Regions from separate parts of the Psychrobacillus sp. FSL H8-0510 genome, predicted to be linked through region 1. Evidence: riboswitches for the same ligand, from Rfam matches in the RefSeq annotation. Region 1 holds a riboswitch; the other holds the start of a gene.
The links. Region 1 has a riboswitch for preQ1 ahead of queF (preQ(1) synthase). Riboswitches for the same ligand answer to the same signal wherever they lie in the genome.

Region 1 (6,414 bases):
AGAAACTAGTGCATAATCATCATACATCTCTACACCAGTAACAGTATTATTAGTGAAGTCAAAGGTCATCCCCTACATAATCTGTAAAATCATAAATAGCCTTCCAAGTCTATTGGAAGGCTAAATTATAATATTTTAATTTTTATATAATCATTCAGAAAGAAGACGTTTTTCCTTCATTACATAAACCCGACTCAAAATAAGCGCTCCGATTGTCTGAATAACGGTTTTCACGATAATTTGCCCTACAATAGCGGCTGGCACGGCTTCCCATGGAAGAATATTTGCTCCCAGAGGACTCAAGCCTATTATGACAAAAATGACTGAATCCAGGAATCCACCAACAATCCCACTATAGAATACACGCCAAGCCATGGGTAGTTTCAATCTTGTATATATCTCTGTATCTGCTGTTTCAGCAACAACAAATGAAATTGCCGATGCAAATACAATTAATAATGTATCTCCCAACATAAATGACACTAATGCTGATAATGCTAAAGCTATGAAAATGAATAAGTACGTCTTTGCTCTACCATATTTGTTTTGTACAAGATCTCTAAAAATGAAGGTAGCACCCACGAACAATGTTCCCATAGGGACGATAAACATCCCGAACTGTAAAGGTGCAAAAGCTGCTGTTACGACATTAGCAATCACAATCGATACTAAATAAAATAAAATTCTCATAATGTTACTCCTTCAATAGATTTAGAAGTTAAATAATCTTCTAATCCTTTATTTCTCAGCTTACATGCTGGGCATTCCCCACAGCCATCTGCTATTACACCGTTATAACAAGTCAACGTTTTCTCTCGAACAAATTCGAGCGCTCCAAGCTGATCTGCAAGTTCCCATGTTTGTGCCTTGTCCAACCACATGAGTGGTGTATCGATCACAAAAGTAGTATCCATAGAAAGATTTAATGTGACGTTTAAGGATTTCACGAAAATATCACGACAATCTGGATAACCACTAAAATCAGTTTCACACACTCCAGTTACGATATGCTTTGCACCTACCTGGCTCGCTAAGACCCCAGCAAAAGATAAAAAGAGCAGATTTCGACCAGGTACAAAAGTCGACGGCAATCCCCCATCTTCCCCGTCCTCTACCTTTATGTCATCTCGCGTCAAAGCATTCGGTGCCAACTGATTTAAAAGCGACATATCCAGAATGTGATGCTTTACACCAAGCTCCTTAGCTATTTCCTTTGCACATTCGATTTCAAGACTATGTCTTTGCCCATAATCAAAAGTCACTGCCTCAATCTCTTTAAAACGTTCTTTTGCCCAAAACAGACAGGTCGTGCTATCCTGTCCTCCACTAAACACAATAATTGCCTTTTCCTGCTTCACCCGTTTAAACTCCCTTATATCGACAAAACAGCACCATAAGGAAGAATGCTGTCATCTTCTGAATTTTTTAGATTGTCTATCTCTAGCGCCTAGCCCCTAGTTTCAGGATTTTAGCACTTCTGCCTTTCATATGATTATTCCATTAACGATTATCAATTTTCTCTGGATATAAGTCATGGTTCATCAAACGAAAATCTGCTATTTCTACATATTTCGTTCCAGGTCTTCCATAATTACACCAAGGATCAATAGAAATACCTCCACGTGGAGTGAATTTACCCCATACTTCGATATATCTTGGATCTAGCAATTCGATTAAATCGTTCATGATGATGTTCACACAGTCCTCATGGAAATCCCCGTGATTCCTGAAACTAAATAAATATAATTTTAACGATTTACTTTCTACAATTTTTTTATCCGGTATATACGAGATGTACATCGTTGCAAAATCCGGCTGATTGGTAATTGGGCACAAACTTGTGAATTCTGGGCAGTTAAACTTCACAAAATAATCCCGAGTAGAATGTAAATTATCTACCGACTCCAATACCTCAGGTGCATAATCAAATGAATATTTTGTGCCTTGGTTCCCTAACAGTGTTAAATCCTTCAAACCTTCATCATGACTTCTTCCAGACATAATAAAAAAACCTCCTATAAAAAATGTTTCCCAACACTTTCAAAAGAGGCTTCACAGACCAATCTATACAAACAAAAGGATAAAAACAAAAAAGCCACGTCCAAATTATATGGACATGGCGAATAGTCATGTATCCATAGTTTTTTATAGAGGGTATAAGCTATGAACCTCTCCCGGTCAAGTACGGGTATGCAATCATAATATAGAATATTGACCAAGACGTCAAATAGGCATTCTAGTCAAATGAATTTCCAAATCTCCATTTAAGAGATTCAAAACTTTTTTATAATATCATGCATAAATTTTAACTAGATTGCCTATATTGATAATAGAATACGAGATTAAAGGAGGAACAGAGATGAAACATCCATTAAGCTTACCCGAACAATTACCCGAAACAACAGAAGAGCTATTAAAGCTTATATTACAAACTATCTTAGCCTAGGAGAGATTTAGATTATCAAAGAGACTCAGAAACATAGAAAAGTAGATACCTCTACTATGTGGAGTATCTACTTTTTGTTATACGTACTCCCTACCCCGGCTTATCCAATAAGTTCCTCATTGCCTTCACTGTATATCTCTCCGTACTATATCTACTTAACATTTTCTCCAATCAGCTTTAAATACCACCCCATTCATAAATTATTAAACAAACAGCAGATCATATATGTTCCCCCTCTATTAATACCCATATAGAAACCACAGTTAGATATATAACAATCAGTAAATTCCTATCATTTAAAGTTACTTGCTGATCATTACTTTAAAATCAGCTATGATATAGGTATAAACTGAAATTAGGGTGATACATAATGAAAAAATTAGTCCATGTAGTTGGGGCAATTATTGAAAATGAGAAAAGCGAAATATTTTGTGCGTTAAGAAGTCCCATTATGTCACTTCCCGATCTTTGGGAGTTCCCGGGTGGTAAAATTGAAGCTGAAGAAACACCCGAACAGGCTTTACAACGAGAAATTACAGAAGAATTTAATTGTACAATTGTGGTTGGTCAAAAAGTAGAAGATACGACTTATGAATATGAAAAATTTATCGTCAGACTCGAAACTTATAAAGCGAAATTATTAAATGGTACTCCAATTGCAACGGAGCATGCCGACACAAGATGGGTTACTCGGGAAAATTTACATACACTGAACTTTGCTGCTGCTGATATTCCAGCAGTTGAAAAAATAGCGAATGAAAGTATGTAATTTGGAAAATTTGAATGAAAAGAAGTGGTCAAGTTGGATCAACTAATTCGCAAAATGAAAAATTCCTTACATAAAGGCTTTATTGATAAAAGTAATCCCGTTTCAGGACAGTTTAAGCCTAAGCTGCTATCAAATAAAGCACATGAAAATGTTTTATCCACACTTCTTCAAGAGATGAAAACGTGCCAAACCTTCACTTTTTCCGTAGCTTTTATTACTGAGGGTGGTTTAGCAACTTTAAAAACTATGCTATTAGACTTGCAGCTAAAAGGTATCAAAGGCCGCATTATGACATCTACTTTTTTAAATTTCAATCAACCTAAAATGTTTAAAGAATTATTAAAACTAGACAATGTCGAAGTCCGTCTGACTGGCGTGAAAGGCTTCCACTCTAAAGGTTATATATTCGAACATAAAGACTATTATTCTTTAATAGTAGGAAGCTCAAATCTAACGGATAGCGCTTTAAAAGCTAACTATGAATGGAATATCTATTTAACTTCTTTGGAAGATGGAGAAATCATCCACCACTTTAAGAATCAGTTTGAAGAAGCATGGAATGAAGCCATCCCTCTAACTGTAGAATGGATTAACAACTACAATCTGAATTATGAACAACAGCCCTTTGTTAATCAGGCAACCTCCAACGTATTTGAAGTGAACGCAGAATATCTCACAAACCAATTGGCCGATAGTCTTGCTATTCAACCAAATAAAATGCAAAATATGCGCTGAAACAATTAAAGAATCTTCGTGATACCGGTGCTAAAAAGGGATTAATAATCTCTGCGACTGGTACAGGAAAAACATATCTATCTGCTTTTGATGTTCGTAACTTTGCCCCTAAAAAGATGCTCTTTGTTGTTCATAGGGAACAAATTTTAAAGAAGGCACTTCAAGACTACCGAAAAGTATTAGGGGGTCATGAAGATGAGTTTGGAATACTTTCAGGTAATTCAAAAGATACAAGCGCAAGATACTTATTTGCAACAGTTCAAACTCTCTCTTCAGAACGGCATTTACAACAATTCGCAAAAGATGAATTCGACTATATTTTAATAGATGAAGTACATCGTGCAGGTGCAGATTCTTACCTGAATATTATTAATTATTTTGAGCCTAATTTCTTACTTGGAATGACAGCGACTCCTGAACGTACCGACAGCTTTAACATCTTTGAGCTCTTTGATTACAATATAGCTTATGAAATTCGGCTACAGGCCGCTCTTGAAGAGGAAATGCTTTGTCCATTTCATTACTTTGGTGTGATAGATTATGAGAGGAATGGAGAAATAATTGATGACACATCTACCTTGCAAAAACTTGTATCGCAAGAGCGTGTTCATCATATTCTCGAAAAAGTTAACTACTATGGCTATTCAGGAAAGCGGGTACGAGGATTAATTTTCTGTAGCTCTAAGCAAGAAACACATGCCCTTTCAGAAGTGTTAAATACCCAAGGCTTAAAAACTATTGCCCTTACAGGTGATAATTCACAACCTGAAAGAGAAGATGCAATTCGCAAATTAGAACAATACCAACTAGATTATATTTTAACCGTAGATATCTTTAATGAGGGTATTGATATTCCGTTTTTAAACCAAATCATCATGCTACGCCAAACACAGTCAAGTATAATTTTTATTCAACAACTGGGACGTGGACTACGCAAGCATAATGAAAAAGAGTATGTAACTATTATTGATTTCATCGGCAACTATAAAAACAACTATTTAATCCCTATTGCTCTTTCAGGTGACCAATCCATGAATAAGGATAATGTCCGCCGTAGAACGGTTAATACTGACTATATCCAAGGTGTTTCAACAATAAACTTTGAAGAGATTGCTAAGAAACGCATTTTTGATGCAATTAACAACACAAATCTTTCGACTTTAAAAACACTAAGAGATTCCTATACGGAAGTAAAGAACCGTCTTGGAAGAATACCCACAATGTACGATTTTATTGAACAGAATTCACTGGACCCTGAAGTCATCACCGGTTACTCAGAAAATTACTATGCATTTTTGCTAAAAATGAAAGAAGTAATGCCTTCACTCACTGAGTATGAAATAGCCATTCTGACAATGCTTTCAAAAGAAATTTTAAATGGGAAAAGAATACATGAAGTTCTTTTAGTAGATTCTCTACTTCAAAATGATTCCATTAATAAAGATGAATATGTTAGCAGATTAAAAGATTTTGGAACATATGCAGATAAAGAAACAATTGAATCAGTAGAAAATATATTTGCATTAAAATTCCATGTGTCAAATGACCAAATAAAATTTGGTTCTAAGCCAATTATCGAATTAATTAATAACAAATATCAATTTAATACTGATATTCAAACAAGTTTGCGTAACCCATTCTACAAAAATCTTATAGAAGACATTGTTATCTGCGCTCAAATTAAAAATAAACAATATGATCAAACACGGCCACTGACTCTTTATAAAAAATATTCACGAAGAGATACTTGTCGTTTATTAAATTGGGCAAAGGACGATTCCTCCACAATCTATGGTTATCGAGTAAAACATGGAACTTGCCCAGTTTTTGTGACCTATCACAAAAAAGACGAAGTAGATTCGAGCGTAGCATATGGCGATGAATTTTTGGCACCCGATTTATTTCGCTGGTTTACTCGCAGTAAACTAACATTAGAATCCAATGAGGTTAAAGCTATTTTGCGAGCGAAAGAAACTAATTTGGACATTCACTTATTCACTAAAAAAGACGACGGTGAAGGCTTTGATTTTTATTATGTCGGTACGACTACGGTTGCAGAAAATAGCCCACAAGAAGAAGTGATGTTTGACAAAAACGGTAAGCAGATTCCAGTTGTAACTATGAACATGATTCTTGAACAGCCAGTGCAATACGATATATATCATTATTTAGTGGAAGAATAATAAGAATGCAAAGGAGTATCTTCAACAGAAGTTTTACTGTGAAGATACTTTTTTATCATAAAGTAATAATACTAGTCTCGCACCTAAAATATATCTGCAGGTAATGTAAAAAGAAAAGGTTTAGATGTAATTCGAAATATTTCCCGGGAAATCGACAATTTTCATGTAAATAAACAGCATAAGAAAACAAATCCAAGAGAAGAATAATTCTAAGGGAATGCTACTTTCCTCATACTTATAATGTAGAACATATAAATCCTCTAACATCTCTTTTGGCATTG
Region 2 (6,414 bases), 2.7 Mb from region 1:
GTTGGTGGGGCAGGAACGGATATGACGTTCTTCGATTTTCCAAACATACCAAAAGGGACACACGGTACGAACGAAATATATCGTACTGGCTTCCGCGTACCTACTGATGCTGCGTTAGATTACTGGGTAAAACGTTTTGACCGCCTAAATGTAAAACATACTGGCATACAAGAGCAATTCGGAACTCAGGTGTTATCATTTGTAGATTTTGACGACCAACAATATCAACTAGTATCAGATGAAAACAATAATGGTGTAGCAGCAGGCACACCATGGCAAAAAGGTCCCATCCCACTAGAATTTGCTATAACTGGTCTAGGACCGATTACTATACGCATTGCTGAATTTGACTACATGAAAGAAGTGCTTGAAAAGGTATTATTATTTAAAGAGATTGGACAAAACGGGTCATTCCACTTATTTGAAGTAGGTGAGGGTGGTAATGGTGCACAGGTTATAATAGAAAAAAACGTCATACTTCCTCCAGGTCGTCAAGGTTTCGGAACTGTTCATCATGCAGCCTTCCGAGTGGAAGATCGAGCAGTATTAGATGAATGGACACAACGGATGGAAAGCTTTGGCTTCAAAACATCTGGATTTGTCGATCGCTTCTTTTTCCAATCCTTGTATTCAAGAGTTGCAAACGGCATTCTGTTTGAGTTTGCCACAGATGGTCCAGGATTTATGGGGGACGAATCTTATGAAACACTTGGGGAAAAATTGTCATTACCTCCATTCCTAGAACCACAGCGCGAACAAATTGAAGGACTAGTTCGTCCAATCGATACAGTTCGAAGCACAATCGAATTTGTAAAAGAATAAAAATAGAGTAAACCGTTTCCTAAAAGGGAGGCGGTTTTTTTATATGGCTGCATTAATAGTTGAGAGTAAAAAACTAGGAATAGTATCCGCTTAGTGAGTAAACGAGCGATGAGCCAAGTAAATTCAGTTTAACAGTGAGTAAAAACTTTCTTATAAAGCTATCTGAACTATGTAGTAGATTCATTAAAACAGATTTCAAATAAAAGTCATAAATAGAGCAATCGAATGCTTTATCTTAAACTTTTCAGGGTATACATAGAGGTTAGTAAATATAGTATAGATAAGGGGGCATACAATTTGATTCGTTTCGAGAATATTACGAAGGTGTTTCCAGACGGAACGAAAGCTTTGCAAGGGGTCTCTTTAACAATTCCAAAGGAGCAATTAGTGGTCATCATAGGACCGAGTGGTTGTGGTAAAACAACCCTTCTAAAACTTATTAATCGTTTAGAAACTCCGACGTCTGGAGAAATTTACGTAGGCGACAAGGCAATTTCTGCTATCGATCCTGTTGAACTAAGGAAAACAATTGGATATGTAATTCAGCGCATTGGCTTATTTCCTCATATGACTATTGAAAAAAATGCTGCACTAGTCCCAAACTTGAAGGGCTGGCCAAAGGAAAAAACGGCAACCCGTATTTACGAATTAATGAATATGGTAGGACTTAAACCCGAACAGTTTTTACGAAAATACCCACTTGAGTTAAGTGGTGGTCAGCAACAACGAATTGGTGTTGTGCGTGCACTAGCTGCGAATCCAGATATTATATTAATGGATGAACCATTTAGTGCACTGGATCCGATTAGCCGGGAACAATTGCAAAATGAGATAAAGTATTTACAAGAAAAGATAAAGAAAACAATTGTCTTTGTTACACATGATATTGATGAAGCATTGAAAATTGCAGATATGGTTATAGTCATGAAAGATGGCATGATTGAGCAGATTGGGACACCTACAGAGTTAATAGAAAACCCTATCAATGATTTTGTGAAAAACTATATCGGAATCGAAAGAATTAATCGGAAAAAATCTGTTGGAAAAAAGGAGCTAAAGGACTTTTCCTCCTTTTTTGACGGCGAATGGGAAGCTCCTTATATAGAAGTCGATGCAGCTATGTTAATAGAAGAGGCTATTGCTTTACTAGAAAACGGAACTACACATGGCCTTCTAGTGAAGGGTAACAACAAGGTGCTGGGCTTTGTAAATCAATCTATCCTACTTCGTGCAATATTAGCGAAGGAAGAGGTGGTATAAGTGAGTACCTTTATAGAGACGGTTCAAAGTCGTTCAGATTTAATACAAGAGGCGTTTATGCAGCATATTTACTTATCATTTGTAGCTTTAGCCGTTGGTATTGCTATTGCCTTACCTTTAGGTATATTAGTTGCAAGGTATCGTAGAATAGCAGAGCCAGTTATAGGAATCACCGCGATCTTTCAGACAATACCTAGCTTAGCGCTTTTTGGCTTCCTCGTTCCATTAATAGGAATTGGTGCTAAAACAGCTTTAATAGCCTTAATAATTTATGCACTTTTACCTATTTTACGTAATACATATACCGGGATTTCCAATATCGACGAATCTATGATTGAAGCTGGAAGAGGAATGGGTATGACGAAAGGTCAGTTGCTCTGGCAAATTGAATTTCCGCTTGCTTTGCCATTTATAATGGCAGGTATTCGAACGGCTACAGTTCTAACTGTAGGTATTGCTACCTTGGCAACATTTGTTGGAGCAGGTGGGTTGGGAGACGTAATTTACCGTGGATTGCAATCATACAATAATTCGCTCGTATTAGCAGGGGCATTACCAGTTGCGTTACTAGCAATTCTGTTTGATCTGCTATTGAAATGGATTGAGAAAAAAGCTACACCAAAAGGAATGAAAACTGGAGGATGAAGAGATGAAAAAGATAATAGGATTAGTAGGAATTGCAGGAGTGATGCTTTTAAGTGCTTGTTCGAATTCAGATGAAGCATTAGTAATTAGTGGGAAGCCGTGGACGGAACAATTTATACTCCCACAAATTTTAGGCCAATATATTGAGGAAAAAACAGATATTGATGTGGAATATAAGGAAGGTCTAGGAGAAGTAGCAATTATGACTCCCGCTTTGGAAAAAGGTGATATTGATCTTTATGTTGAGTACACTGGCACAGGCTTAAAGGATGTTTTAAAAGAAGAATCTGAAGTAGGAGAAAGCTCAGATAGTGTATTAGAAAAAGTAAGGAAAGGCTATGAGGAAAAGTTTGAGGCTACTTGGTTAAGTCCACTTGGATTTGAAAATACGTATACACTAGCTTATACAAAAGATAATGAGTACAATGCAGAAACTTACTCAGAATTGGTAGAAGCTTCTAAAACTGGTGGTATGGTATTTGGGGCCCCTCATGCATTTTATGAAAGAAAAGGAGACGGCTTTGATGATTTAATAAATACATATCCATTTGTATTTTCTGAAACGCAAAGTCTAGATCCTAATGTTATGTATGAAGCATTGAAAAACGGAGACGTCGATGTTATACCTGCCTTTACGACTGATGGACGTATCGAACGATTTGACTTGCAAACGACAACGGATGATTTAGGATTTTTCCCTAAATATGATGCAGCTCCAGTCGTACGTATGGATGCTTTAGAAAAGTTTCCAGAGCTTGAGGACGTGCTAAACGAGTTAGCGGGTAAAATATCCGAAGAGGATATGTTGAAGATGAATGCGAGAGTTGACATTGATGGAGATAAACCCGAAGATGTAGCCCACGACTTTTTAGTGGAAAAAGGATTAATAGAAAAATAAAAAACACCCGGTTCTAGTTTTCTAGAATCGGGTGAAGTTATTTAGATTAGCGTCTTAAAATTCAATCGTTTATCTAAAGCGATAATAATCGGAATACCGACAGCTAATACGGTGAACTCACCAGCTGCAACGGTTAACCATGTATAGAAGAATGGGAAATCTAGCGCAAGCATTAGTTCAAATGCGATAATACACATGGTAAATGTAAATAGCACTGTATTAATAATCATGCGTGCTATGTTTCCTTTTACATATTTAGTCGCCAAAATCGTTAGCGATAACGTAATGATGGAATGTGCTACTCCAAATGTTAGGTCATAAGCGGCCATTGGAGAGAACATATTTGTTATAAATACTCCTAATACAATACCAAAAAAGTATTTTTTATTAAATACGATTAAGTGATTGAACATCTCCGCAATACGAAACTGTACTGCACCAAATGCAAAAGGAGCCACTAGTAGAGATACCGCGACATAAAGAGCGGCAATAACACCAGTTACTGCTATAGTCTTTGTTTTCATTATTCATTTCTCCTTAGTTTTTTTCCGTGGGAGGTTCTCGAACCACGTTAGTTTTCACAAACAGTTATTCTATGCGAATAGCTATCAACTGTCAAGGGAATCTTTAATATATGAATCTTAGTGTCCTATGGTAGAATCATGCAAAGTACGAAAAGGAAGGTTTTATATGAGAAAGATCACATTTTTAGTAAGTCTATGTATAGCCGTTTTACTTAGTGGCTGTACATTCAATCAGCAACCAGATAAAACAATACAAGCTTCACAAGTGCCAGTGGAACCTGGAGACAAAATGAAGGTTCATTTTATAAATGTAGGGCAAGGGGATTCAATATTAGTACAATCGCCAGACGGAAAAAATTTGTTAGTAGATGGGGGGACAAAAGATGCTGGAAAAGATGTAGTAAATTATCTACGAAAACACGGGGTTGAGAAGCTCGATTATGTTGTGGCAACCCATCCAGATGCCGATCATATCGGAGGCTTACATTCCGTGTTGAATTCTATATCTATAAAAAATTTCGTGGACTCTGGAAAAACACATACTTCTCAAACGTATAAGGAAATGTTACAGCTTATATTAGACAAAAATATACCATTCATCGTGCCAAAAACTGGCGATACGATTCCTCTAGATGAGGAGTTAGATATCTCTGTCATACATATGGGAGACAAATCAGCTGATAATAATGAAGCATCTATAGTATTAAAATTATCTTACGGAGAAACTTCCTTTTTATTGATGGGAGATGCAGATATCAGGGTAGAGAAAGACATACTAGAAGAGACGAATGTTAAAGCAACCGTTTTGAAAGCAGGACATCATGGTTCGGACACTAGTAGCTCGCAAGATTTTATAGAAGCAGTAAATCCAGAGGTTACCATTTTAAGTTATGGAAAAGATAATTCCTATGGTCATCCAAATGCAGAGGTGAAGTCAAGACTGGAGCGGATAAGTTCACAATTATATGCCACAGCAATAGTTGGTAATATAGTAGTGGAAACAGATGGAGTAGATTATAACGTAATAACAAATGGTAATGTTGGGCCAACTGAAATTGCTAATACGGAAGCCATAGGTATTAATATTTCTAGTAAAGACCTTAGAGGCGAAATAGTAGGAATTACCAACTCCGGTGAGTCAGCTGTTAATTTAGAAGAATGGCATTTAGTTTCCGTAGCTGGTAATCAAACATTTAAGTTTCCGAACATTAGCTTGCAAGCAGGGAAAACAATATACGTCACAAGTGGACCCAAAGCAAAAGAGGGAGCTGGCTATTTGAAATGGACTACTACGCAAATGTGGAGAAATGATGGGGATGCAGCTATATTATTAAATAACAAAGGAGAGATTGTGAGTGAATTCGAATAAATATACGCTCGATCGTTTTGAAGGAGATTATGCAGTCTTTTTAAAAACTCCAAATGAAACAGAAATCCTTCAAATTCTCTGTTCTGATATAAAAGTTAAACTAAAACAAGGGGACATAGTGAACATTTCATCAATAGAAGATAAGTATGAAATCGAACCTCTTGTGGAAGAAACAACTAATCAGAAGGAAAAGGTTCGTCGATTACTGGAACAGCTAAAAGAAAGAAGCTGACTGGAGTTTGACAATATAATAATTGCCTTGCTGTAGTTTAAGATCAAAGAGTTGCTTCGGCAACTCTTTTTTTGTAGGTTATGTTAAAAGATAAAGGGTGATTTAAAATGTACTTAAAAATGAGTTGGGATATGTATCTCAAGTACATTTTATATTGCTGTCCTTTTTTACTAAAGCACCTGTTAGTTGTATAACACTTACGACTAGCTCCTAATATTTCTGTTCTGCTAAAGTCCCTGTTTTTCCAATAACTTCTTAAAAATCTTTATTATTAATATCCCAGCTATCCCTATTATTCCTCCTACAAGACCAGCTATAATTACAGTAACAATTTCGCCCCAATAAACCTCTTCGTTCTTCCATAAACTTTTTGCAATTAGCACGATTATTATTACAAACATAAATGAGAACCACGATTTAAATTGCCTTTTAGTCACTATTTCCCCCCTTAAGATGGCCTTGTTTAACTAAAGTTAAGGTACATTACTTCACAAACACGGTAAATTTTGCGAGTTATTCTCCACTTTTATGTCTATTATCTCCCATCAAATAGATGTTGGAACTTTCTCCTGGTTTTGCATTTGAATTAATCGGATTCTGATTATTGTTACTAATTTTATTATTTCTTCTGTCAACTAATAAAGCAAAGGTGATAATAACAAAA

Region 2: another riboswitch for preQ1. It lies ahead of MHI40_RS15530 (QueT transporter family protein); the one in region 1 lies ahead of queF (preQ(1) synthase).

Annotation. Positions count from the first base shown of each region.
Region 1 covers NZ_JBBOYZ010000001.1:295,981-302,394, reverse strand. Annotated here, with positions in the region: gene MHI40_RS01520 (TcaA NTF2-like domain-containing protein) at 1-69, opposite strand, end outside; gene MHI40_RS01515 (VUT family protein) at 151-690, opposite strand; gene queC (7-cyano-7-deazaguanine synthase QueC) at 687-1,358, opposite strand; gene queF (preQ(1) synthase) at 1,501-2,001, opposite strand; PreQ1 riboswitch class I at 2,132-2,178, opposite strand; gene MHI40_RS01500 (hypothetical protein) at 2,315-2,446, shown strand; gene MHI40_RS01495 ((deoxy)nucleoside triphosphate pyrophosphohydrolase) at 2,817-3,215, shown strand; partial or broken gene MHI40_RS01490 (DUF3427 domain-containing protein) at 3,249-6,133, shown strand.
Region 2 covers NZ_JBBOYZ010000001.1:3,038,589-3,045,002, reverse strand. Annotated here, with positions in the region: gene MHI40_RS15550 (ring-cleaving dioxygenase) at 1-822, shown strand, start outside; gene MHI40_RS15545 (ABC transporter ATP-binding protein) at 1,120-2,082, shown strand; gene MHI40_RS15540 (ABC transporter permease) at 2,140-2,727, shown strand; gene MHI40_RS15535 (glycine betaine ABC transporter substrate-binding protein) at 2,732-3,625, shown strand; gene MHI40_RS15530 (QueT transporter family protein) at 3,667-4,149, opposite strand; PreQ1 riboswitch class I at 4,157-4,201, opposite strand; gene MHI40_RS15525 (MBL fold metallo-hydrolase) at 4,316-5,518, shown strand; gene MHI40_RS15520 (DUF3006 domain-containing protein) at 5,505-5,750, shown strand; gene MHI40_RS15515 (hypothetical protein) at 5,978-6,187, opposite strand; gene MHI40_RS15510 (hypothetical protein) at 6,264-6,414, opposite strand, start outside.